DNA from 3 places in the Streptomyces sp. NPDC092045 genome. Region 1 is predicted to be linked to each of the others. Evidence: riboswitches for the same ligand, from Rfam matches in the RefSeq annotation. Region 1 holds a riboswitch; each other region holds the start of a gene.
The links. A riboswitch is a leader RNA that binds a small molecule or an ion and turns the genes downstream of it on or off. The one in region 1 is predicted to bind cobalamin.
Positions count from the first base shown of each region.

Region 1 (6,635 bases):
TGTTCGCGGCGACGGGCGCGGGGGTGCACACGGCCCGGAGGAGGGGCGACGGGCTGGTGGCCGGGCCGGTGATCCCCTGGGAATCGCCCGCCCGGGGCTGGTACCTCCGTCTCGACGCCCGTCGGCGGGCCCTCTGGAGCACGCTGCGCGGCGGCGACCCGGACCCGCTGCGCTGGCCGGACTGGACGAACCTGGCATGGCGCCACGACCTGGGGACGGGCCGTACGGTCCGCACCGAACTCGGCCCCGGCCTGGTCTTCCGGCTGGCCCTCGCCCGCGACCGCACCGCCTTCACCCGCGTGCACCCCGACGGCGACGAACTGGTGCTCCTGGGCGACGACGGCGCCCTCCGCCGCGTCCCGCTCCCCGCCATGTCCGGTGCGCCGAGGCGCGGCGGCACGCCCTGGGAGGGCGTCCAGCGCCGCGCGGTGGCCGCCTCACCGGGCGCCGACTGGGTGGCCGTGACCCGGGGCGGCCACGGGGAGGTGCACCTCTTCGACGCGCGGACGGGCCGGGAGACGGCCCGCCCGCGGTTGGACACGCCGCTACACCACGGCGGTCACGCGGCGCTGTTCGGCCGGGACGACGGCTCCGACGGCGATCCCCTGGGCCGCTGACGGAAACTCCCCGGGCTCCCCGGGGAGCCGGCTCCCCCGCGTCGGGAACGGGCCACGAGGACGGCGAGCCCCGCCCGGACGGCGGCCCCGGTCCCGCGGAACGCCCGGGAGAAGCGAGTCCCGACGGCGCGCGGACCGAGGCGGGGCCGGGCGGGGAACGGCTACCGGTAAGCGGGTTCGGCCCGCGCCGTCCACTCCTCCACCTGCTCGCGGGTGGTACCGGGGTCGGCGACCAGCGCGCCCAGGTCGTCGCCCTCCACGACGGTGGTCGCCACGGCCGGACACCGGCGGCAGCCGTCCACACCGATCTGTGCCCACCACTTGCAGTGGGCCCGCAGATGGCACCGCGGCACGTTCCGGTCCTCGTCCGCCGGCGTGGCCGCCACCCGCTCCACCAGGGTGCAGTCGTTGCCCCTGCGGTGCAGGCAGTCGCTGACGCAGTGCGACGCGAAGCGCAGGACCCGGGTCGGCTCGACGTCCTTCGGGACGACCGGGAGGACGTCCCGGGCCGGCACGGGGTCGGCGAGGTACACGACCTCCCCGCCCCGCCCGGAACGGACGCCCAGCACCACCGCCTCCGGCGCGTCGGGTCTGCCGCTCGGGCACCAGGCCCCGCTCTTCCCGGAACGGTCCGCGGTGCTCATCTCCACCTCCTCGTCGGTCCGTCGCGTCCGCTACACGATCTGGCCGGCGCAGGCCGGGAGACAGGCGGCGGCGAGGCGCTCCTGCGCGACGGCCTCGGTGAGGTGCGCCCGCAGCTGCGGCGAGCTGATCCGCTGCGGCTCGGACGATGACGGCTGCGCGGCCGCCGTGCCCGATCCGCCGAGAAGGAGCGCGGCCGCGGCGGCGGCCGCCGCGGCACCGCCGGCGGCGGAACGACCCGGGTGCGTCATGACGAAACCTCCTGGATGTGCCCTCGTGGAAAGGGGGTGTACGAGGACGGTAGGACGCCCCCGCTCCCCCCGGCGGCAGTTCCGGCGGCTGTTCGGCGGCGGCTTCGGGGCGGCTTCCGGCACGGAAGGACCGCGGTACCGGGCTCCCCGGCCCCGGGGCCGGAGGACCGGCTCCTCCCCTCAGGGGCCTTCCGGGTCCGTCCGGAGCTCCGGGTCCCGCATGCCCGGCAGCGCGTAGCCCTCCGCCTCGTCCCAGGGGACGTCCAGGTCGTCCAGGTGGACGTGCCAGTCGGTGCCGGGGAGGGCGCGGCGCAGCTCGGTGAGGGAGTCGAGGACGTGGGCGATCACCGGAAGGCAGCGTCCGGGGTCGGAGGGCATCCTGGTGGAGCCCGCCAGGACCTCCCGGGGATCGTCGCCGACGGGCCAGAAGTACAGGGCCTCCTCGTCCCCGTAGGGGAAGGAGGCGTGGTGGGCGGCCGTGATCCGCTCGGTCGCGGCCGACTCCGCGCCGGTCAGGGGCTCGGTCCGGCGGACCCGGTAGTAGAGGGAGACGCTCATGGGCCGAGCGTACGGCGGGGGTCCGACAACGCACTTCGTCCGGTTCCGGCGCCGCTCGCTCACCGGCCGGGCCGGCACCCGGAGGACGGTCCTCCCCCGCGGCGGCGGACAATGGGTTCTCCGGAAGGCTCCGGCGGCCGGGCCGGAGCGGGATCGGGGTGCGGACGGCGGATCACGCCGGGCCCCGGGCGGACGGCCGGTACGGCGACCGTGCCGCGGCCGTCGCCCCGGCCCCGTACCCGATCCGCCGGACGGACCCTCAGGAGGGCGAGCGTGACCGAGACAAGCGACACCCGATCCGCCGACGGCGAGGCGCGGGAGGCGCCGCGGAGCCGGCTGCGACGCCTGATGCGGTACGTCCCCCTGATCGCGCCCGTCCTGCTGTGGGCCGTGCCGTGCTGGGTGCTCCTGCACACCGGTCAGCACTGGCCCTTCCCCGTCGCGGCGGTCGGCACCGCGCTGTTCGCCCTCGGCCTGGTCGGCATGCCGCTCGCGATGACGCGCGGTCACGGCCGGCGTCAGCGGGACCGGGCGGCGATCGTCGGCGACGTGCTGCTGGGCGGCGTCTGGGTCCTGTTCACCTGGTCCGTCCTGCTCGGCGTGCTGCTGCGGGCCGCCCTGGCCGTGGCCGGTGCCGGCGACGGCCAGGACCGGGCGCGCGTCGTCACCTGGGCCGTCCTCGGCACGACCGCCGCCCTGCTCGCCCGGGGGTACGCCGAGGCCCGGCGGGTGCCGCGCGTGCGCCGGCTCGACGTGGAACTCCCCCGCCTGGGAGCCGGTCTGGACGGCACCCGGGTCGTCCTGATCACCGACACCCACTACGGCCCGCTCGACCGGGCCCGCTGGTCGGCACGGGTCTGCGAGACGGTGAACGCCCTGGAGGCCGACCTGGTCTGCCACACCGGCGACATCGCGGACGGCACGGCCGACCGGCGCCGCGCCCAGGCCGCCCCGCTGGGCACGGTGCGGGCGACCCGGGCCCTGGTCTACGTGACCGGCAACCACGAGTACTACAGCGAGGCCCAGGGCTGGGTCGACCTGATGGGCGAGCTGGGCTGGGAGGCGCTGCGCAACCGCCACCTGCTGCTCGAACGCGGCGGCGACACCCTCGTGGTCGCGGGCGTCGACGACGTCACCGCCGAGTCCTCCGGCCTGGCGGGCCACCGCGCCCACCTCGACGGAGCCCTCCGGGGCGCCGACCCCGACCTGCCCGTCCTCCTCCTCGCCCACCAGCCCAAGTTCGTCGACCGGGCGGCGGCTGCGGGTGTCGACCTCCAGCTCTCCGGCCACACCCACGGCGGCCAGATCTGGCCCTTCCACCACCTGGTCCGCCTCGACCAGCCGGCCGTCGCCGGTCTCAGCCGCCACGGCGCGCGCACCCTGCTCTACACCAGCCGCGGCACCGGTTTCTAGGGCCCGCCCTTCCGCGTCTTCGCCCCCAGCGAGATCACCCTGCTCGTACTCCGCTCCCCTCGGCGGCCCGCCTCGTCCTAGGGGTGCCCGGCCCCGGCCGCCGGGCCCCGGGAGGAACCGGGCCGCGAGGAGTACGGAACGGGGCGGGAGGAGAGACGTCGGCGCCGTCCGCGTTTCAGCGCCGGGTGATGTCCACCCGGTCCCGGACCGTGATCCGGCCACGTCCGCGCGAGCGCGCGGGCCGTGAACCGGAGTGCGGCCGACGGCGGCTGACGCTCCGTACGCCCTTCGCGGTCGTGGCGGCGGCCCGGCCGGACGCGGCAGCCGGACCCCTCGCCCCGTGGGCCCCGGGGCTCGGGGCGCGACAGGCTTTCGGCGACCTCGCGCGCGGCGCGTTCCCCGGTCTCCGGGCCGGCCGCGAGGAAGCACGGGCGCCCGGGGCCACAGCGCTCCCCGGGCGCCCCGCAGGGTCTTCCGCCAGGCGTCCGGATCGGGGATCTCCCGGGCCGCGTCCGCCGTCTGCGTCGATCGCACGGCCGAACCCGTGCGGAGCGGGCTCCGGAGGGCCGCCGGGCACCGCGGTCCCGGCAGGCGGCGACGCGTGGAACGGCCCCGTCGGAGCGCGGCGTAGGCTGGTCGGGCAGCTGGTTCGCCCCCGTCCGCCGGGCGGGACGCGTCGTAAGAGGGAACCCGGTGGGAATCCGGGACTGCCCCGCAGCGGTGAGCGGGAACGACCGCCGTCATACGCACTGGCCCCGGGAAGGGGCTGGGAAGCGACGGCCACTAGGTGTCCGCCGGACCAGTCCGGAGGGCGTGCCCGCGAGTCCGAAGACCTGCCCGCTGCCCGCGCGCCCACACCCCGTGCGCGCGGAACAGCCCCGCCGCGACTCGCGAAGGAGAGTTGACGTGGCAGATCCCACCGTCACCGGTCCCGTTCCCACCGCCCGTCCCGCCAAGACGCCGGAGGACTCCCGGGTCGTCCTCGCCCACATCATGAGCGAGCACGACACCAACCTCTACGGCACCATCCACGGCGGCGTGATGATGAAGCTCATCGACGACGCCGCGGCCGCCGCCGCCGGGCGGCACGCCGACGGCCCGGCCGTCACCGCCTCCGTCGACCGGATGACCTTCCTCGCCCCCGTGCGGGCCGGAGACCTGCTGAGCGTCGAGGCCGGGCTCGAACGGGCCGGGCGGACGTCGATGACCGTCGGGGTCCGGGTGACCTCCGAGCGCTGGAACAGCACCGGCCCCGCCACCGAGGTGGCCACCGCCTTCCTGACCTTCGTCGCCGTCGACGCCGACGGCACCCCGCGCCCCGTCCCGGTCCTCGACACACCGCTGCCCGGCCCGTCCTGACCGGGCGGGCCGCCGCCCCGGCCGTGCGCGCGCACGGCCGGGGCGGCGGTCTCCTCGCCCACGAGTGTCGGACCCGGACCCCGCCGACCGCCCGTGGCCCGGTGCCCGGCCGGCGCGGGGCGTTCCTCCGGGCGGAGCTGCGTGGCGTCGAAGCGGTTCATCGTCCCCGACGGGGTCTACGACGACTTCGTCGCGGGGATGCGCCGCGCGTTCGAGGCGCTGGTGTCCGGCGACCCGGCGGACGAGGCGACCACGCCCGGCCCGCTCTCGTCGGAGCAGGCCGCCGCCGGCCCGGTCGAGCAGATCCGCGAGACGGTGGACCAGGGGGCCGAGCTGGTCACCGGCGGCCACCGGATCGACCGCCCGGGTGCCTTCGTCGAGCCGACCGTCCTCACCGGCGTCAAGTCCGGGATGCGGGCCTACGCGGAGGAAGTCTCGGCCGCGCCGCCGTGATCCACCGGGTGGCCGACGAGGACGAGGCGATCGCCCTCGCCGACGACGGCCAGTACGGTCTCGGCGGCTCCGTCTTCTGCGCCGACGCGGAGCGCGGACGCCGGGTCGCCGAGCGGATGGAGACCGGCATGGTGTGGGTCAACCACCCGGCCTCCACCCGGCCCGACCTGCCCTTCGGCGGCATCGAGCGCTCCGGTTACGGACGCGAGCCGTCCGCGCTCGGCATGCGGGAGTTCGTCCGCCGCAAGCCGGTGCGCGTCCTGCCCGCCGACGCGGAGCTCGGCGGCATCGCCGGCCGAGTCCCCGGGCCCGGCGGTCCGGGCACCGGCCGTGCCACCGCCTCCGCGGACCGGCGGCGGCCACGTACGCTGGGACGTGCGGCCCGCCCGGAGACTTCCGCCATCCGGTCCCCGGGGCGGCGGGGCGAGAGTTCCGGCCAGTACAGCCGACATGATCGAGGAGAGCGTGAGGCGAGTCGAGGGCGCGACCGGTACGGACCCGGAGGCCTGGTCCGCCGGCCTGCACCGCATGTGGCTGGCCGCCCAGGACGCCCAGGACATCACGGACATGGCCCGGCACGTCTACTCCCTGATGCTGGCGGAGCGGGGCGTCGTCGCCGTGACGGGAAGCCGCTGGGACGGCGGCAGCCTGCGGTACGTGCGGCGGCTGACGGCCGACGGCGCCACCGCGGTGGCCACCACGACCCCTCTTCCCGGCAGCGTGCGGACCGGGCCGGGCCGGCCGCCCGCCGGAGGCGGGGAGGACGCCGGGAACCGCGCGCCGGTGCACCTGTACGAGCACGACCTCACGACGGACGACGAGGGGTTCGCACCCGAGGGGGCCCTGCTGGCCGAGGCGGGCGCGCGCCGGGCCCTGGAGGCCCGCTTCTCGCTCGGGGGCGACGACTGGGCGTCCTTCTCGCTGGGGCTGGGCGGGCGCGAGGAGGCCGATCCCGTCCTGCCGACGCGGCTGCTCCAGCTGAGCGAGGTCCTGGTGGCCGGCAACCGGCGGGTCCTCGAACACAGGGCCGCGGAGCGCCGCCGGGTGGAGGAGGCGTTCCTCGCCGAGGCGTCCCTCCAGATGGACGCCAGCCTCGACGCGCGGGAGACGCTGGAGCGCGTCGCCCGGCTCGCCGTCCCGGCGGTGGCGGAGGCCTGCGTGGTGCACCTGCGCCGGCCGGGCGACCTGCTGTCCCCGGTGGCCACCGTGCACGTGGCGGCGGCCGTGCAGCCCTGGCTGCACGGAGTGGCCTCGGACGACCCGTGGCTGGACGGGGCCCTGCGGGCCGCGGCGGACCTGCCGCACGGCACCCTGCTCACGGGCGAGGCCCTGGAGACGTCCG
Region 1 is NZ_JBIVSC010000003.1:224,193-230,827, forward strand. It holds gene ACIQKA_RS11155 (YncE family protein) at 1-617, shown strand, start outside; gene ACIQKA_RS11160 (hypothetical protein) at 779-1,261, opposite strand; gene ACIQKA_RS11165 (hypothetical protein) at 1,292-1,510, opposite strand; gene ACIQKA_RS11170 (hypothetical protein) at 1,691-2,068, opposite strand; partial or broken gene ACIQKA_RS11175 (metallophosphoesterase) at 2,342-3,562, shown strand; cobalamin riboswitch at 4,161-4,316, shown strand; partial or broken gene ACIQKA_RS11180 (acyl-CoA thioesterase) at 4,475-4,807, shown strand; gene ACIQKA_RS11185 (aldehyde dehydrogenase family protein) at 4,982-5,293, shown strand; partial or broken gene ACIQKA_RS11190 (aldehyde dehydrogenase family protein) at 5,302-5,481, shown strand; gene ACIQKA_RS11195 (PP2C family protein-serine/threonine phosphatase) at 5,759-6,635, shown strand, end outside.

Region 2 (6,635 bases), 490 kb from region 1:
GGTCTCACCACCCCCGTTCGGGGGTGAACCGGCGGACGTCAAGGGCTGACGGGGTCGGCGGCCACGAAGGAGAGCGCGGTGCGCGAGCACGTCGGATCGTCGGTGGAGCTGCGCGGCGCGCTGCTGAGGCTGCGCCGCGCCACCGGGCTCCCGGTGGTCTTCGGGGGGCTGATGCACGAGACCCGGGGGCTGCGGATCGACGAGCTGAACGGCGCGGTGACGCCGGCCCTGCGCGGGCTCGCGATCTCGGCGGGCTCCGGCCTGGGCGGGAAGTGCCTGGCGCTCGGCCGGCCGTGCGCGGTGACGGACTACCCCTCGGCGCGGCACATCACGCACGAGTACGACGGCCCGGTGTCGGCGGAGGGGCTGCGGTCGGTGATCGCGGTGCCGGTCGTCGTGCGCCGGAGGGTGCGGGGCGTGCTGTACGGGGCGCTGCGCGACGCGCTGCCGGTCGGCGAGCGGGTCTTCGACGCGGCGGTCGCGGCGGCCCGCGACGTGGAACAGGCGTTGGCGGTACGGGACGAGGTCCGGGAACTCCTGGCCCCGCCCCCGCCCGGGCCCTCCTGGGAGGAGGTCCGCCGGGCGTACGGAGAACTGCGCGAACTGGCGCCGAGGGTCACGGACCCGGAGCTGCGGGAACGCCTCCTCGCGGTCTGCGGCCGCCTGGAGACCGCCTCGGGCTCCCCCGCCCCCCTCCCCGGGGTGACCCTCACCCCGCGCGAGACGGACGTCCTGGCGGCGATCGCCTCGGGCGCGACGAACGCCGTGGCGGCGACCCGCCTGGGCCTGCGCCCGGAGACGGTGAAGGGCTACCTGCGCTCGGCGATGCGGAAGCTGGGGGCGCGCACGCGGATGGAGGCGGTGGTGGCGGCGCGGGGGGCGGGGGTGTTGCCGTAGGGGCGGCCGGGCCCCTCACAACAGGGCCTGGACCGCGTACAGCGCTCCCAGGGTCGTCGCCAGGGTGCCCAGGAGGAGGCGGAGGGCGGTTTCCGGGAGGTGGGGTTGGAGGCGGGCGCCGAGGTAGCCGCCGATCAGGCCGCCGAGGCCGCAGGCGAGGCCGAGGGTCCAGTCGGGGGCGGCGGCCTCGGTGGTGGTGAGGGAGAGCAGGGCGAAGGTGACGGCTCCGACGACCGAGGTCGTGAAGGTGGCGGCGAGGGCCGCCGGGGCCACGCGGGCGACGGGGACGCCCCGGCCCGCCAGGATCGGGCCGAGGAGGGAGCCGCCGCCGATGCCGTAGATGCCGCCCACCACCCCGACCGCCAGGGCGAGTCCGGTGACGGTGCGGGGCGAGGGTTCGGCGGCGGGGCGCTCGCGGGCGGGGCGCAGGGTGCGGACGCACAGCCATGTGCCGAGGGGCAGCAGCAGCGCGGCGATGAGGAGGCGGAAGACGGTGGGGCCCGGGAGGGCGAAGACGCGGACGACCGCGCCGACCACCACCCCGGGGAGCGTGCCCGCCACCAGGCGGCGGGTGAGCGGGCCGCGCAGGGCGCCGGTCCTGCTGTGGCGCCAGAGGGCGCCGGGTCCCGCGACGACGTTGTACAGCAGGTTCGTCGGCGTGACGGAGGGGTTCGGCACGGCGAAGACGCTGAGCTGGACCGGGAGCAGGAACACCGCTCCCGAGACCCCGGCCGGCGCGGTCACCACGGAGATCAGCAGCCCCGCGGCCATCCCGCCCAGCAGCATCGCCCAGTCCATCGTGCCCCCGCCGCCGTTTCGAGATCGTCCGGACAGTATCCGGTCCGGTGCGGCAGGGCCTCCGCCTCCCCCTCCACACGATCCTCCACACCTCGGCGGCGACGGCCGCGGTGACCGACTTCGCGGCCCGCACCCCGGGCAAGACCGCGATCGGCTCCCACGACCGGGCCGGCTTCGTCGTCAACGCCCTGCTCGTCCCGTACCCGCTGTCCGCGATGCCGCGGCTCGCGGGCCTCACCGGGCTCGACGCGGTCGCCTCCATCGCGCGCTCGCTGTACGAGGAGTCCAAGGAACCCCTGTACGCGCCCCGCCGCTGCTCCTGCGGAGGGTGGAGGCGGGGCTGCTCGGCCGGAGGAGCGGCCGGGGGTTCCACGTCTACGACCGGGCGGAGACGCCCGGACGGCCGGCCCGCGCGAGCGGCCCCGCTTGCTCGATCCTCACTCGCGCGTCCCTCTCCCCTGCCCGAATGGCGAGATGCGCTCCCCCGCTCCGGCGGTCGACCCCGTAGTCTGACCGGGCAGCTGGTTCGCCCCCGTCCGCCAGGCGGGACGCGTCGTAAGAGGGAACCCGGTGGGAATCCGGGACTGCCCCGCAGCGGTGAGCGGGAACGACCGCCGTCATACGCACTGGCCCCGGGAAGGGGCTGGGAAGCGACGGCCACTAGGTGTCCGCCGGACCAGTCCGGAGGGCGTGCCCGCGAGTCCGAAGACCTGCCCGTTGCCCGCACGCGGACGACTCCGCGCGCGGACATCCCGGTGACCTCGAGGGCGGGTCGGCGCACACACCCGACGGACGACCGTGCCCGCCGCGCACGCGTACCGTCCGGTCCGTCGCCCCTTCGCGCCCTCTCCCCGTCCCCGGGACCTCAGGGATTCATCTCGCGAAGGAGATCTCCGTGACCACGAAGTCCGCAGCCGCGGCAGCACGGGCCACCGTGTACGGCTACCCGCGCCAGGGCCGGGACCGGGAGCTGAAGAAGGCGATCGAGGGCTACTGGAAGGGCCGCGTCACCGCCGACGCCCTCCGGTCCACCGCCGCCGAACTGCGCCGGACCAACTGGCGGCAGCTCGCCGGGGCCGGCGTCCACGAGGTGCCGACCGGCGACTTCTCGTACTACGACCACGTCCTGGACACCACCGTCATGGTGGGCGCGATCCCCGCTCGCCACCGCGAGGCCGTCGCGGCCGACGCCCTGGACGGCTACTTCGCCATGGCGCGCGGCACGCAGGACGTCGCCCCGCTGGAGATGACGAAGTGGTTCGACACGAACTACCACTACCTGGTGCCGGAGCTGGGGCCCGACACGGTCTTCACGGCCGACTCGGCCAAGCAGGTCGCGGAGCTGGCGGAGGCGCTGGCCCTGGGCCTCGCCGCCCGGCCCGTGCTCGTGGGCCCCGTCACCTACCTGCTGCTCGCCAAGCCCGCGCCGGGCGTGCCCGCCGACTTCGACCCGCTGACCCTGCTCGACCGGCTCCTGCCGGTGTACGCGGAGGTCCTCGCGGACCTGCGCGCGGCCGGCGCCGAGTGGGTGCAGCTCGACGAGCCCGCGCTCGTCCAGGACCGGACCCCGGCCGACCTGAACGCCGCCGCGCGCGCCTACCGCGACCTCGGCGCGCCCAGCGACCGGCCCCGGCTCCTCGTCGCCTCGTACTTCGACCGGCTCGGCGACGCCCTGCCCGTCCTGGCGAAGGCGCCGGTCGAGGGCCTCGCGCTCGACTTCACCGGTCCGGCGGCGGCCAACCTGGAGGGCCTCGCCGCCGTCGGCGGCCTGCCCGGCAAGCGCCTCGTCGCCGGTGTGGTCGACGGGCGCAACATCTGGGTCAACGACCTGGAGAAGTCCCTGTCCGTCCTCGGCACCCTGCTCGGCCTCGCCGACCGGGTCGACGTCTCCGCCTCCTGCTCGCTGCTCCACGTGCCGCTCGACGCGGCGGCCGAGAAGGACGTCGACCCACAGATCCTGCGCTGGCTCTCCTTCGCGAAGCAGAAGACCACCGAGATCACGACGCTGGCCGAGGGCCTGTCGCGGGGCACCGACGCGATCGCCGGCGAACTGGCCGCCAACCGCGCCGCCCTCGCCTCCCGCGCGAACTCCCCGATCACCCGGAACCCGGCCGTGCGCACCCGCACCGGGGCCGTCACCGGGGCGGACGCCCGCCGTTCGCAGCCGTACGCCGAGCGGGCCGCCGCCCAGCGCGCCCACCTGGGCCTGCCGCTGCTCCCGACCACCACCATCGGCTCCTTCCCGCAGACCGGCGAGCTGCGCACCGCCCGCGCCGACCTACGGGCCGGGCGGATCGACGCGGCCGGGTACGAGGAGCGCATCAGGGCCGAGATCCAGGAGGTGGTCGCGTACCAGGAGAAGGCCGGGGTCGACGTCCTGGTGCACGGCGAGCCCGAGCGCAACGACATGGTGCAGTACTTCGCCGAACGGCTCGACGGCTACCTCGCCACCCAGCACGGCTGGGTCCAGTCGTACGGCACCCGCTACGTCCGCCCGCCGGTCCTGGCCGGCGACATCTCGCGGCCCGAGCCGATGACGGTGCGCTGGACCTCGTACGCCCAGTCCCTCACGTCCAGGCCCGTCAAGGGCATGCTGACGGGCCCGGTCACCATGCTCGCCTGGTCGTTCGTCCGCGACGACCAGCCGCTCGGCGAGACCGCCCGGCAGGTCGCCCTCGCCCTGCGCGACGAGGTGGGCGACCTGGAGGCGGCCGGCACCTCCGTCATCCAGGTGGACGAGCCGGCGCTGCGCGAGACGCTGCCGCTGCGGGCCGCCGACCGTCCGGCGTACCTGGCGTGGGCGACCGGGGCGTTCCGGCTCGCCACCGGCGGCGTGCGGCCGGACACGCAGGTCCACACCCACATGTGCTACGCCGAGTTCGGGGACGTCGTCCAGGCGATCGACGACCTCGACGCGGACGTCATCAGCCTGGAGGCGGCCCGCTCCCACATGCAGGTGGCCCGCGAGCTCGCCGCCCACGGCTATCCGCGCGAGGCCGGTCCCGGCGTCTGGGACATCCACTCGCCCCGGGTGCCGAGCGCGGAGGAGGCGGCGGACCTGCTGCGCACCGGCCTGGAGGCGATCCCCGCCGAGCGCCTGTGGGTCAACCCCGACTGCGGTCTGAAGACCCGCGCCTGGCCGGAGACCCGGGCCTCCCTGGAGAACCTGGTCGCCGCCGCCCGCACCGTGCGGGGGGAGCTGTCCGGCGCCTGACGGCGTCCGCCGGGTCCGGGGCCGCGCCGCCCCGGACCCGGCGGTCCGGGAGCCCCGGCCGACCCGTCGCGGGTGTGCGCGCGTAGCGTGGGGTACACGTCGGCTCCATAAGCCCCTCACCTCCGGAGACCCGCCTGTGTCCAGCGTCGCACCCACCCGCACGTCCGTCGTGGAGTCCCTCATGGAGCGCTTCCCGGGGATTCCCCGGGAGGCCGTGCTCAAGGAGGACCTGCTGCGCGGCGGGGTCGCCTTCGACCCCTCCGCCCTGTCCGGCAACGAGGGCGGCGAGGTGAAGCCGAAGTCGTACTTCATCTTCTCCTTCGACCACCGGACGCTGCCGGAGCTCGGGGAGGCGGCCCTGAACCGCCCGCCGGAGGAGATCGTGCTGACCGGCGGTCCGTACGGGCTGCGCCGCACGGTGGTGTCGGTGCGGGTGAACCCGTCCTCGCCGTACCGGGTCGCGCCGGACGGGGACGGGGCGCTCGCCCTGTTCCTGGACGGGGCGCGGATCGCGGACGTCGGCCTGCCGCCGATGCCGGAGTACTACCGGCACCCGCTGTCGAACGGCAAGTCCGTGATGGAGGTGGCGCCGACGATCCAGTGGGGCTACCTGATCTACCTGACGGTCTTCCGGGTGTGCCAGTACTTCGGCGCCAAGGAGGAGTGCCAGTACTGCGACATCAACCACAACTGGCGCCAGCACAAGGCGGCGGGCCGCCCGTACACCGGGGTGAAGCCGGTGGACGAGGTCCTGGAGGCCCTGGAGATCATCGACCGGCACGACACGGCCCGCGCGTCGACCGCGTACACCCTGACCGGCGGGGCCGTCACCTCGCAGGTCGGCGGGAAGGACGAGGCCGACTTCTACGGGCAGTACGCGCAGGCGATCGAGGAGCGCTTCCCCGGCCGCTGGATCGGCAAGGTCGTCGCGCAGGCCCTGCCCAAGGAGGACGTGCGGCGCTTCCACGACTACGGCATCCGGATCTACCACCCGAACTACGAGGTGTGGGACCGGCGCCTGTTCGAGCTGTACTGCCCCGGCAAGGAGCGCTACATCGGCCGGGACGAGTGGCACCGCCGGATCCTGGACTCGGCGGAGGTCTTCGGGCCGCGCAACGTCATCCCGAACTTCGTCGCCGGGGTCGAGATGGCGCGCCCCTCGGGCTTCCTGACCGTGGACGAGGCGATCGCCTCCACCCGGGAGGGCCTGCGGTTCTTCATGTCGCGCGGGATCACGCCCCGGTTCACCACCTGGTGCCCGGAGCCGACGACGCCGCTGGGCCGCGAGAACCCGGACGGCGCGCCCCTGGAGTACCACCTGCGGCTCCTGGAGGCGTACACGGAGACGCTCCGGGAGAACGGCCTGACCGCCCCGCCCGGCTACGGTCCGGCCGGTCCCGGGCGCGCGGTGTTCTCGGTCAGCTCCTTCATGGACGCGCTGGAGCCGGAGTCCGGCGACGCGGAGTAGGGGGGCCCGGCCGTCCCCAGGAAGCGGACGTGGGGGCGGCGGCCGGGGTCCGGGTGCGTCACGGCGGCCCGGACCCGGTAGACGTCCGCGATCAGCTCCTCGGTGAGCACCTCGTCCGGCGTGCCGCAGGCGACCACGCGGCCGGCGGAGAGGACCACGAGCCGCTCGCAGTACATCGCCGCGAGGTTCAGGTCGTGCAGGGCGACGACGGCGGTGAGGCGCAGCCCCGAGACGAGCTCCATGAGGTCCAGCTGGTGC
Region 2 is NZ_JBIVSC010000003.1:717,299-723,933, forward strand. It holds gene ACIQKA_RS13415 (response regulator transcription factor) at 79-897, shown strand; gene ACIQKA_RS13420 (TSUP family transporter) at 913-1,695, opposite strand; partial or broken gene ACIQKA_RS13425 (3-hydroxyacyl-CoA dehydrogenase family protein) at 1,773-2,080, shown strand; cobalamin riboswitch at 2,252-2,407, shown strand; gene metE (5-methyltetrahydropteroyltriglutamate--homocysteine S-methyltransferase) at 2,591-4,909, shown strand; gene ACIQKA_RS13435 (radical SAM protein) at 5,091-6,377, shown strand; gene ACIQKA_RS13440 (ATP-binding cassette domain-containing protein) at 6,290-6,635, opposite strand, start outside.
Region 2: linked by a shared signal. The riboswitch ahead of metE (5-methyltetrahydropteroyltriglutamate--homocysteine S-methyltransferase) and the one ahead of ACIQKA_RS11180 (acyl-CoA thioesterase) in region 1 are both predicted to bind cobalamin.

Region 3 (6,635 bases), on a different contig from region 1:
GCGCCTCGCGGGTCTGCGCGTCCCAGACGCCGAGCCTCTTCAGCTCGTCGACCAGGTACGAGTTGACCTGGAGGAACTCGCCCGACAGCGTCTCGCGCTTGAACAGGTTGGAGACCTGCGGCTCGATGCACTCGTACACGCCGGCGATCGAGGCGATCGTCGCGGTCGGCGCGATGGCGAGGAGGAGGCTGTTGCGCATGCCGACGGCGGCGATCCGCTCGCGCAGCGCCGTCCAGCGCTCCGGCCAGTTCAGCTCCACGTCGTAGTGGTCGGGGTGCAGCACGCCCCGGGCGGCGCGGGTCTTCTCCCAGGCGGGGAGCGGGCCGTTGCGCTCGGCGAGGTCGGCGGAGGCCTCGTACGCGGCGAGCATGATCCGCTCGGCGATCCGGGTGGAGAGCGCCCGCGCCTCGGGGGAGTCGAAGGGCAGCTTCAGCTGGAAGAAGACGTCCTGGAGGCCCATGGCGCCCAGGCCGACCGGACGCCAGCGGGAGTTGGAGCGGCCCGCCTGCTCGGTCGGGTAGAAGTTGATGTCGACGACCCGGTCGAGGAAGGTGACGGCCGTGCGGACGGTCGCGTCCAGGCGCTCCCAGTCGATGTCCGAACCGGACACGAACGCGCCGAGGTTGACCGAGCCCAGGTTGCAGACCGCGGTCTCGCCGTCGTCCGTGACCTCCAGGATCTCCGTGCAGAGGTTGGAGGAGTGGACGGTGTGGCCGGGCTCGGCGGTCTGGTTGGCCGTCCGGTTCGAGGCGTCCTTGAAGGTCATCCAGCCGTTGCCGGTCTGGGCCAGGGTCCGCATCATCCGGCCGTACAGGTCGCGGGCCGGCATCGTCTTGCGGGCCAGGCCGGCCGCCTCGGCCCTGCGGTAGGCGGCGTCGAACTCCTCGCCCCACAGGTCGACGAGCTCGGGCACGTCCGAGGGGGAGAACAGCGACCACTCGGCGTCGGCGTTCACGCGGCGCATGAACTCGTCCGGGATCCAGTGCGCCAGGTTCAGGTTGTGCGTGCGGCGCTGGTCCTCGCCCGTGTTGTCGCGGAGCTCCAGGAACTCCTCGATGTCCGCGTGCCAGGTCTCCAGGTAGACGGCGGCGGCGCCCTTGCGGCGGCCGCCCTGGTTCACGGCGGCGACGGAGGCGTCCAGGGTCTTCAGGAACGGCACGATGCCGTTGGAGTGCCCGTTGGTGCCCCGGATCAGCGAACCGCGGGCGCGGATGCGGGAGTACGAGAGGCCGATGCCACCCGCGTGCTTCGAGAGGCGCGCGACCTGGTGGTAGCGGTCGTAGATGGAGTCCAGCTCGTCCTGCGGGGAGTCCAGGAGGTAGCAGGAGGACATCTGCGGGTGGCGGGTGCCGGAGTTGAAGAGCGTGGGGGAGGACGGCAGGTAGTCCAGCCGGCTCATCAGGCGGTACAGCGCGGCCACTTCGTCGAGCGCGCGGACGCTCTCGTCCTCGGCCAGGCCGCAGGCGACGCGCAGCATGAAGTGCTGCGGGGTCTCGATCACCTTGCGGGTGATCGGGTGGCGCAGCAGGTAGCGCGAGTAGAGGGTGCGCAGGCCGAAGTAGCCGAAGCGGTCGTCGCCGGCGCGGTCGATCGTGGCGTCGAGGCGGTCGGCGTGCAGCGCGACGAACTCGGCGGTGCGGTCGGCGATCAGGCCCTCGCGGTGGCCGACGGCGACCGAGGAGGAGAAGTCGACCGAGCCCTGGGAGGCGGCCTCGTCCGCGATGGTGACGGTGAGGAGCCGGGCGGCGAGCCGGGAGTACGCCGGGTCCTCGGCGATCAGGCCGGCGGCCGCCTCGGTGGCCAGCTCGCGCAGCTCCGCCTCGTCCGCGGCGGAGCTGCGGCCGCGGAGCGCGGCGGCGGCGACCCTGCCGGGGTCGGTGTCGGGGAGATCGGCGGTGAGGTCGGTCAGGGTCCGCAGCAGTACGGTCCCGGGGCCGTCGCTCTCGACCGCGGAAGCCTCGGCCGAAGCCGGATCGGCGGGCGCGATGGTCACGTGGGGGCTCTCCCTCGCTCGGCTCGGGGCCTCGGCGGGGGAGGGCGGACGGGCGGGCGTCCAGGCGTGACGCGCCGCGTCCACCGGCCCACTCCGCGAGGCCCGGACGTCTGTGGCACCCGGAACGGAAGGACCGGGTGCGCTGTCGGCAGGTGTTCGGACTCACCCCGGACGAAACCGCACGAAGCACACCGTTGCGGGACAGTTCCGGATTCGCGCCGGATTCCCCTGCGTCGACAGCGAGGACGAGCATACATGTGGGGGGCGCCGCTCATGGCACCCCCCACATGTTGTGTCGCCCCCTGGAAGGGACTTGGGCTCAGAACTCCAGGGAGTAGGTGCGCAGAGAGTGATCGGGGGAGGGCTCCCAGTCCCGGTGCGGGGTGCGGACGAAGCCCGTCCGCTCGTAGATCCGGTGCGCCGCGATCATCTCCGCGCCCGTCGAGAGCACGATCCGGGCGCACCCCGGGAGGGCCCGCGCCCGGTCGACACAGGCCCGTACGAGGGCCTCCCCGACGCCCCGGCCGCGGGCCTCCCGGGCGACCGCGAGCATCCGGAACTCGGCCTCGCCGGCCACCGCGATGTCGGCCCACGGGGTGCCGCCCCGGGCGAAGGTCACCCCGCCGACGATCCGCCCCGCCGCGTCCCCGGTGTCCTCCGCGACGAGGACCTCGCTCTCGCGGGCCCGCCGCTCCGTGTCCCGCAGCACGGCCAGGTAGGAGTCCTCGGCACCGTACTTCAGCAGTCCGTCGTCCAGATAGGTGCGCCCGGTCAGTTCGCCGAGCACCTCGTACTCCTCGGGCCGTACCGCCCTGATCGTGAAGTCCATGGGGGAAGTGTGCACACCGGGGACGCGCCGGGGCCCGGGGCCTCCTGGTGGAGGTCCCGGGCCCTTTCGGCGCTGCCGGTGTCAGTGGGTGGGCGTGGTGGCCTTCTCCATCTCGACCCGGACGCCGGGGTCGCCGGCGTCGGCCGTGTAGTCCGACGGAGAGGTCTCGTCGACGCCCTCGGGGGCCTTGAGGGCCTTGAGGACGAAGGTGAGGACCACGGTGACCACGACGTTGAGGACGAAGGCGGTGAGGCCGATGTAGCCGATCTCGCCGATGCCCGGGATCTCGGCGGAGGAGCCGCCGAAGTGCTTCTGGGTCGGGCTGGCGACGCCGTAGGCGGCGACCGTGCCGTAGACCATGCCGACGGCCCAGCCCGCGAGCAGCGCCCAGCGGTGGAACCAGCGGGTGAACAGGCCGCCCACCAGGGCCGGGAAGGTCTGGAGGATCCAGATGCCGCCGAGCAGCTGGAAGTTGATCGCGACCGTCTTGTCCATGGTGAGGACGAAGGCGAGCGCGCCGACCTTCACCAGGAGCGAGACGATCTTGGAGACCTTGGTCTCCTGCGCCGGAGTGGCGTCCGGCTTGATGAAGTCCTTGTAGATGTTCCTGGTGAAGAGGTTGGCCGCGGCGATCGACATGATCGCGGCCGGGACGAGCGCGCCGATGCCGATCGCGGCGAACGCGACGCCCGCGAACCAGTCCGGGAACATGGTCTCGAAGAGCTGCGGAATGGCGAGCTGGCCGTTCTTCACCTGGATCCCGGCGGCGATCGCCATGAAGCCGAGCAGCGCGAGCAGGCCCAGCATCAGCGAGTACAGTGGCAGGATCGTGGTGTTGCGGCGGATGACCTCGCGGCTCCGGGACGACAGCGTCGCCGTGATGGAGTGCGGGTACATGAAGAGCGCGAGCGCGGAGCCGAGCGCGAGCGTCGCGTACGTCCACTGGCCGGCCTCGCCGGGGACGAGCGCGCCGCGCGGCTTGTCGGTCGCCGGGTTGGTCTGTGCGAAGGCCTCGCCCGCCTTGCTGAAGATCTCGTCGAAGCCGCCCAGCTTGATCGGGATGTAGATGATCGCCACCGCGATGACGATGTAGATCAGGGTGTCCTTGACGAAGGCGATGAGCGCGGGGGCGCGCAGGCCGGAGGAGTACGTGTAGGCCGCGAGGACGCCGAAGGCGATGAGCAGCGGCAGGTCCTTGACGAACCAGTGGGTGTTCTCGCCGCCGCCGACGCCCATCACGTCCAGGACGGCCTGGATGCCGACGAGCTGGAGCGCGATGTACGGCATGGTGGCGAGGATGCCGGTGACCGCCACGGCCAGCGACAGGCCCTTGGAGCCGAAGCGGCCCCGGACGAAGTCGGAGGTGGTCACGTACCCGTGCTTGTGCGAGACCGACCACAGGCGCGGCAGGAAGGTGAAGATCAGCGGGTAGACCAGGATCGTGTACGGGACGGCGAAGAAGCCGGCCGCGCCCGCAGCGTAGATGGCCGCCGGGACGGCGACGAAGGTGTACGCGGTGTAGAGGTCGCCGCCGAGCAGGAACCAGGTCACCCAGGTGCCGAAGGACCGGCCGCCGAGGCCCCACTCGTCGAGGCTGTGCTCGTTCTCGGCCCTGCGCCAGCGCGAGGCGAGGAAGCCCATGACCGTGACGGCCAGGAAGAAGAAGATGAAGACGGCGAGCGCCACGCCGTTCACGCCGTCCTTCATCGCGCGTCGCCTCCCTCGCGGGACCGCTGGTCCCGCTGCCACAGCTTGTACGCGATCATGGTGAGCAGGGTGGAGACCAGCACCCAGAGCATCTGGTACCAGTAGAAGAAGGGGATGCCCGCGAAGAGGGGTTCGGCCTTCGCGTAGGAGCCCACCCAGAGCATCGCCACGAACGGGGCGACGAGACAGAGCGCGATCACCACCCGCAGGGGGGTGACGGTCGGTTGTTTCCCTTGTGCCGCTTCTGACATGGCGATGTCGTCCCCTCGCTGATCACCTCGGTAATGCTGGGGAAATCTAGGGGACGCGTCCGCTCCATGGAACCCCCGTCCGCATAACGGATCTGTTTTGTCGGAAGCGGCCCTCTTCGATCGCCGGCGGCGCCGTGCGGAGGGAATACGACATTCCCGGAAACGCGAAACGGCCGCACCCGACGGGGGTGCGGCCGTTGCGCGGGAGGGGCGCCGCCGCTCAGTCGTTGGGGCGCTGGAGGCGGGCCACGAACTTGTACCGGTCGCCCCGGTAGACGGACCGCACCCACTCCACCGGCTCGCCCTGCGCGTCCAGCGAGTGGCGGGAGAGCATCAGCATCGGCAGGCCCACGTCCGTGCCGAGCAGCCCGGCCTCGCGCGGGGTGGCGAGGGAGGTCTCGATGGTCTCCTCGGCCTCGGCGAGGTGCACGTCGTAGACCTCGGCGAGCGCGGTGTAGAGCGAGGTGTACTTCACCAGGGAGCGGCGCAGGGCCGGGAAGCGCTTCGCGGACAGGTGGGTGGTCTCGATCGCCATCGGCTCCCCGCTGGCGAGCCGCAGGCGCTCGATGCGCAGGACCCGGCCGCCGGCCGAGATGTCGAGCAGTCCGGCGAGGGTGTCGTCGGCGGTGACGTAGCCGATGTCGAGGAGCTGGGAGGTGGGCTCCAGGCCCTGGGCGCGCATGTCCTCGGTGTACGAGGTGAGTTGCAGCGCCTGGGAGACCTTGGGCTTGGCCACGAAGGTGCCCTTGCCCTGGATGCGCTCCAGGCGCCCCTCGACGACCAGTTCCTGGAGGGCCTGGCGCACGGTGGTGCGGGAGGTGTCGAACTCGGCGGCGAGCGTCCGCTCCGGCGGGACGGGCGTGCCGGGCGGCAGGGTCTCGGTCATGTCGAGCAAGTGCCGCTTCAGCCGGTAGTACTTGGGCACGCGCGCGGTACGGGTGGGCGTCCCGCTCTCTGTCTCCGTGCTGCCCGCGTCCGTGGCCATGGCCTGCCTTCCCGACTCCTGTGCTGTTGCCGTCACCGGCTCCTCCGTCTGTCGCGGCTCACATGGTGGCACGCTTCATGTGCCTCCACGGTTTCTCCTGCCGATATGTGCCGGTTCGGCGAGGAGGAGTCGTTCCCTGCTTCTTATACACCGTGATATCCCCCGTTGGTCTAGGCCATTCCGGCCGAGAGGTGAGAGGCTTCCTCCGGCGGGACGGGAGGGGTCCTCCGGACCGCCGGGGTGCGCGCGGCACCCTCGGCAGGGCGCCGGATGGCGCGATTCCTGCGGTGGTGGCCGGTCTGGACCAGGTGTCGGTCCGATAACGGACGCCCATACCCGTCTTGCGCACTCTTGACACCCAAAAAGGTCTAGGCCAAGCTCCGAGTACTGGTCTAAACCATTAAAGACCAGGTCCCAGCCCCACGAGCATTACCCGACGTATGTCTTCGCGCGGTGGGCAGGGGGGTTGCAGGCATCCCTGAGGAGGGTGGCGTGAAGCGCAAGCTCATCGCGGCGATCGGCGTCGCGGGCATGATGGTCTCCATCGCTGCATGTGGTTCCGACAGCGACAAGGCCAAGGACGGCGACAAGGGCACGGCCGGGGGCGACAAGACCCTGACCGTCTGGGTCATGGACGGTTCCGCTCCCAAGGAGTGGATCGACGGGGTCAACAAGGAGTTCGAGGCCTCGCACCCCGGCGTCAAGGTCAAGGTCGAGACGCAGCAGTGGACCGACATCCAGACCAAGGTCACCACGGCGCTCTCCGAGAACACCCCGCCGGACGTCCTGGAGATCGGCAACACCCAGACCACGGGCTACGCCGCCTCCGGCGGTCTCGCCGACCTCACCGGTGACAAGGACAAGCTCGGC
Region 3 is NZ_JBIVSC010000004.1:61,604-68,238, forward strand. It holds gene ACIQKA_RS13755 (ribonucleoside-diphosphate reductase subunit alpha) at 1-1,993, opposite strand, end outside; cobalamin riboswitch at 2,123-2,263, opposite strand; gene ACIQKA_RS13760 (GNAT family N-acetyltransferase) at 2,313-2,822, opposite strand; gene mctP (monocarboxylate uptake permease MctP) at 2,904-4,529, opposite strand; gene ACIQKA_RS13770 (DUF3311 domain-containing protein) at 4,526-4,780, opposite strand; gene ACIQKA_RS13775 (GntR family transcriptional regulator) at 5,001-5,765, opposite strand; gene ACIQKA_RS13780 (extracellular solute-binding protein) at 6,258-6,635, shown strand, end outside.
Region 3: linked by a shared signal. The riboswitch ahead of ACIQKA_RS13755 (ribonucleoside-diphosphate reductase subunit alpha) and the one ahead of ACIQKA_RS11180 (acyl-CoA thioesterase) in region 1 are both predicted to bind cobalamin.